DNA from 2 places in the Streptomyces sp. NPDC001714 genome. Region 1 is predicted to be linked to the other one. Evidence: predicted binding sites of a transcription regulator. Region 1 holds the regulator's gene; the other holds the start of a gene.
The links. The regulator HspR, encoded in region 1, represses chaperone genes until heat shock. The targets are predictions, from matches to a motif close to TTGAGNNNNNNNNNCTCAA.
Positions count from the first base shown of each region.

Region 2: a site for HspR is predicted at 1,312-1,330, ahead of lon (endopeptidase La). Genes of this name have one in related genera too.

Region 1 is NZ_JBIAUL010000020.1:155,324-158,165, reverse strand. It holds gene grpE (nucleotide exchange factor GrpE) at 1-187, shown strand, start outside; gene dnaJ (molecular chaperone DnaJ) at 224-1,399, shown strand; gene ACFY0P_RS40420 (heat shock protein transcriptional repressor HspR) at 1,405-1,851, shown strand; gene ACFY0P_RS40415 (PA14 domain-containing protein) at 1,904-2,842, opposite strand, start outside.
Region 2 is NZ_JBIAUL010000029.1:37,106-39,947, reverse strand. It holds gene lon (endopeptidase La) at 1-1,289, opposite strand, end outside; gene ACFY0P_RS45830 (GNAT family N-acetyltransferase) at 1,513-2,265, shown strand; gene ACFY0P_RS45825 (rhomboid-like protein) at 2,455-2,842, opposite strand, start outside.

The DNA of each region.
Region 1 (2,842 bases):
GGACGTCACCGAGACGACGTGCGTGGCCATCCTGCAGCCCGGGTATCGCATCGGCGAGCGCACCATCCGCCCCGCGCGGGTGGCGGTCGCCGAACCGCAGCCGGGAGCGACGGCGGTGAAGGCCGAGGGGGCCGACGAGGCCCCGGCGGCCGGGGACGAGAAGGACAACGGCCCTGAGGAGGGCTGACGTCGTAGGTAACACGTGGAAGGAGGGGCGTCGGGGATGAGCACCAAGGACTTCATCGAGAAGGACTACTACAAGGTCCTCGGCGTCCCCAAGGACGCCACCGAGGCCGAGATCAAGAAGGCGTACCGGAAGCTCGCCCGCGAGTTCCACCCGGACGCCAACAAGGGCAACGCCAAGGCCGAGGAGCGCTTCAAGGAGATCTCCGAGGCGAACGACATACTCGGCGACCCCAAGAAGCGCAAGGAGTACGACGAGGCCCGCGCCCTCTTCGGCAACGGCGGCTTCCGCCCGGGGCCGGGCGCGGGCGGCGGCAACTTCAACTTCGACCTGGGCGACCTCTTCGGGGGCGGCGCCCAGGGCGGGGGCGGCGGCTTCGGCGGCGGCGGCTTCAGTGACGTCCTGGGGGGCCTGTTCAACCGGGGCGGCGGCACGGCCGGCCGTACCCAGCCGCGGCGCGGCCAGGACATCGAGTCCGAGGTCACGCTGAGTTTCACGGAGGCCATCGAGGGCGCCACGGTCCCGCTGCGGATGTCCTCGCAGGCCCCCTGCAAGGCCTGTTCCGGCACCGGCGACGCGAACGGCACGCCCCGCGTGTGCCCGACCTGCGTCGGCACCGGCCAGGTGGCCCGCGGCTCGGGCGGCGGCTTCTCGCTGACCGACCCCTGCCCGGACTGCAAGGGCCGCGGCCTGATCGCGGAGAACCCCTGCCCCGACTGCAAGGGCAGCGGCCGTGCCAAGTCGTCGCGGACCATGCAGGTGCGCATCCCCGCCGGGGTGACCGACGGCCAGCGCATCCGGCTGCGCGGCAAGGGCGCACCGGGCGAACGCGGCGGCCCCGCGGGCGACCTGTACGTCATGGTGCACGTGGACACCCACCCGGTGTTCGGCCGCAAGGACGACAACCTCACGGTGACCGTCCCGGTGACCTTCACCGAGGCGGCGCTCGGCGGTGAGGTCAGGGTGCCCACCCTGGGCGGACCGCCGGTCACCCTGAAGCTGCCCCCGGGCACGCCCAACGGCCGCACCATGCGCGCCCGTGGCAAGGGCGCGGTCCGCAAGGACGGCACCCGCGGCGACCTCCTGGTCACCGTCGAGGTGAGTGTCCCGAAGGACCTGTCGGGGAATGCTCGTGACGCACTGGAGGCGTATCGCGAGGCGACCGCGGGCGAGGACCCGCGGGCCGAGCTGTTCGAGGCCGCGAAGGGAGCATGACAGAGATGGACGGCCGTCGACGTAACCCGTATGAACTGACCGAGGAGACCCCGGTCTACGTCATCTCGGTGGCGGCCCAGCTCTCCGGACTGCACCCGCAGACGCTGCGCCAGTACGACCGCCTCGGTCTGGTCTCCCCCGACCGCACGGCCGGGCGGGGCCGCCGCTACTCGGCCCGCGACATCGAACTGCTCCGCCAGGTGCAGGCGCTGTCGCAGGACGAGGGCATCAACCTGGCCGGTATCAAGCGCATCATCGAACTGGAGAACCAGGTCATAGCGCTCCAGCAGCGGGTCGCCGAACTCCAGGCGGCCGTCGACGGTGCGGCGGCCGCGATGCAGCAGCGGGAAGCGGCGGTCCACGCGTCGTACCGCCGTGACCTGGTGCCGTACCAGGAGGTGCAGCAGACCAGCGCGCTGGTGGTGTGGCGGCCGAAGAAGGCCAAGGACTAGCGGCAGTTGTGCGAAGAAGGGCCCCGGCAGCACGCCGGGGCCCTTCTCGTGTCTACGGCTCCAGGATCGCCCAGTCAGCGCCGGGCGCCGACTCCGTGCCGTCGGCGTACAGCGCGGTCACCCAGTAGTAGTGGGTGGTGCCGCGGGCGGCCGTGGCGTCGTCGTACGAGCGGTCGGCCGTGGCCGCCAGCTTCTCGTACGTCTGCGTCGCCGGGTTCCAGCGGTAGACCTGGTAGCCGGTCGCCGAGTCGACCGCGTTCCAGGTGAGGTGGATACCGCCGGAGTCGGGGGTGTCCGCCGTCAGGGTCACCGGCGAGTCCTCGGGTGTGGCCACCGACGGGGTCAGGTCCAGCTCGTCGACGGCGACCGCGTACGCCTGCCTGGTCCACTGGTAGTTGGAGTTTCCCGCGGTGTCGACCGCGTCCACCCAGTAGCAGGCGTGGTCGCCGTCGGGCAGCCGCACGTCCCGGTAGTGGGAGGTGCCCGCCCGCAGATAGGCCCACTCGCCGCCGGAGCAGACCTGTTGGTCGCCCTCCTCACCGATGACCGTGCCCCGGTAGACCACGTACCGCAGCAGGTCGGCCTCGGTGTTGTCGTCCCAGTCCAGCTCGACGCCGTACTCCGTGGCCGTCGCGGTCAGGCCGGTCACCTGGGCGGGCGGCTTGTCCGACTCCAGCGTGGTGACGGTCACGGTGTCGGAGAGCGGGGACACCTGCGGCCACTGCACGTTCGCCACCGCGTAGTGGTACGTCGTGCCCTCCTCGGCCGAGAAGTCGCCGCAGCTGTACCGGCGGGACCCGTCGGAGAGGGTGGTGAAGCTGGTCGTGCAGGTGACCCACTGCGCCGTCGAGGTGTCCACGGGCAGCGTGGTCGAGCGGTAGACGCGGAACTCGCCGTACGGGGCGTCCTCGGCCCTCATCGTCCACTGGAGGGTCGCGCTGCCGGTGCCCGCGGTCGCCGTGAGCTCGCGGGGTGCGGCCAGCGGGCGGGT
Region 2 (2,842 bases), on a different contig from region 1:
ACCGGGTTCATCGAACCGGCCTCCTTGACGGCACGGACGATCCGGCCGGGCAGCGCGCCGACGTACGTACGGCGGTGACCGCGGATCTCGGCCTCGTCCCGGACGCCGCCGAGGGCCACCCGGACGAACTTGCGGCCCATCGCGTGCGCGACCGACTCACCGAGCGAGGTCTTGCCGACACCGGGCGGTCCGACGAGGGCCAGCACGGCACCGCCGCGCCGCCCGCCGATCACGCCGAGGCCCCGGTCGCTACGGCGCTTGCGCACCGCCAGGTACTCGGTGATCCGCTCCTTCACGTCCTCCAGACCGGCGTGCTCGGCGTCCAGGACCGCCTTGGCGCCCTGGATGTCGTACTGGTCCTCGGTCCGCTCGTTCCACGGCAGTTCGAGCACCGTGTCCAGCCAGGTGCGGATCCACGAGCCCTCGGGCGACTGGTCGCTGGACCGCTCCAGCTTGTCGACCTCCTTGAGGGCGGCCTCGCGGACCTTCTCCGGCAGGTCGGCGGCCTCCACGCGGGCGCGGTAGTCGTCGGACTCCTCGCCGTCCTTGGCGGCGTCGCCGTTCAGCTCGCGCAGTTCCTTGCGGACCGCCTCCAGCTGACGGCGGAGCAGGAACTCGCGCTGCTGCTTGTCGACGCCCTCCTGGACGTCCTTGGCGATGGTCTCGGCCACGTCCTGCTCGGCGAGGTGGTCGCGGAGCTGCTGGGTGGCCAGCTTCAGGCGGGCGACCGCGTCCACGGTCTCCAGGAGTTCGATCTTCTGTTCGGTGGTCAGGAAGGGCGAGTAGCCGGAGTTGTCGGCGAGCTGGGAGACGTCGTCGATGGCCTGCACCCGGTCCACGACCTGCCAGGCGCCGCGCTTGCGCAGCCAGGCGGTGGCGAGGGCCTTGTACTCCTTGACCAGTTCGGTGACATGACCGGGCACCGGGTCCGGGACGTTCTCGTCGATGCGGGTGCCCTCCACCCACAGGGCGGCACCCGGGCCGGTGGTGCCGGCGCCGATGCGCACCCGGTAGCGGCCGCGGATCAGCGCGCCCGGGTCGCCGTCGGCCAGGCGGCCGACCTGCTCCACCGTGCCGAGCACACCGGTGCCCGGGTAGGTCCCGTCGACCCGCGGCACCAGCAGCACCTTGGGCTTGCCGGGCTCGGTACGGGCGGCGGCCTGCGCGGCCTCCACGGCGGCGCGTACATCAGGGTCCTTCAGGTCCAGCGGGACCACCATCCCGGGCAGCACAACCTCGCCGTCGAGCGGCAGCACAGGGAGGCTGAGTGATGCGGACGTCGAAGCCATGATCTCCCCTTCGGCAGTCAACTTGAGCTATGCCGACTCAATGTTTGCAAGCCCAGAAATGTTCCCATGCATATGTTCGCTCTGAGCGATCGACTGCCGACCTGGCCGAACACGGTCCCACGCCCGTAAAAACAGTTCATCGGCGCGGGCTCATTCCCCGTACGGTCAGCCGGTGACCGACACCGACAGCACCGCGGCCCTGCTGGCCGCCTACGACGCCCAGATGCGCGCCGTCCAGCCCGTCCCCGCCCCCGGGATCACCTACGAGCACGACGGCCCCGTCCTCCGGGTGGTGGGCCAGCACCGCGGCTTCGTGACCGGGCCGCGCGACTGGGGTGGTGTGCGCGGCCCCGAACTGGACGCGCTGATCGCCCGGCAGCGGGACTTCTTCGCGGCGCGCGGCGAGGCGGTCGAGTGGAAGACGCGCGGGCACGACGACCCGGCGGACCTCCCCGACCGGCTGCGCACGGCGGGCTTCGTGCCCGAACCGCCGGAGACGGTCGTGATCGCCCTGGTCGAGGACCTGGCCGTGGCCGCACCCGCGCTGCCCCCGGGCGTCACACTGCGCCGGGTCACCGCCGACGCGGACCTGGACCGGATCGCCGCGCTGGAGACGGCGGTATGGGGCGCGGACATGGCGTGGATCGCCGGGCACCTGAGAGGCCGGCTCGCGGTCGCCCCGGACGACAACGAGATCTACGTCGCCGAGGCGGCCGGGGAGGTCGTCTCGGCGGCCTGGGTGGCCTTCCGGCCCGGTACGGACTTCGCCATGCTGCTGGGGGGCTCCACGCTGGCCGAGTGGCGCGGCAAGGGCGTCTACCGGGCGCTGGTGGCCCTCCGGGCGACCCGCGCGGCGGCCAGGAACGCCCCCTACCTCCTCGTGGAGGCCTCGGCCGACAGCGCCCCGATCCTCAGACGCCTGGGCTTCAGGACGCTCACGACAACGACCCCGTACGTCTGGACCCCGGCCGACTGAAACGCGCCCCACAGGGGCGCTGGGGGTACCCCCGGCCGAAGGCTGGGGGAGGAACTGCGCGACCAGCCACAACGACGCGGCACCCGGCAATCACCAACCGCCTGCACGGCGCCAAGGCCGAGCAGGAAGCGGCCCTCGGGATACCGGAGTTGGCGAAGGGGCTGGCGGCGGCGCGGGGCGCCTGAGCGCTCAGGGAGCGACAGGGACGGCGTCGGCGAGGCCCTGGACCCGCTCCCGCCGCCAGCGCCTCACCACCGGCCAGAGCCCGGTGCCGATGCCCAGCGAGATCAGGTGGCCCCAGTTGGTCATCGGGTCCTGGAAGGCGATCAGGTCGGTGACGAGGCTGTAGCCGACCAGGGCGAGCAGCGGCCAGCGCAGCCAGGGGGCGAGGAGGCCGGAGAGCGCGCCGATGCTGGCGGCCACCCCGAAGCTGATGCCGTAGTCGAGGCGGTGCAGCGAGGTGCCGGGAAGGTGGCCGACCAGGACCGCGAGGCCGACCGGCACCTCGGTCGCGAGGGTGGCCAGGACATGGCCGGTCAGGAAGACGAGGATCGCGCGGGCACCGCCTATCCGCCGC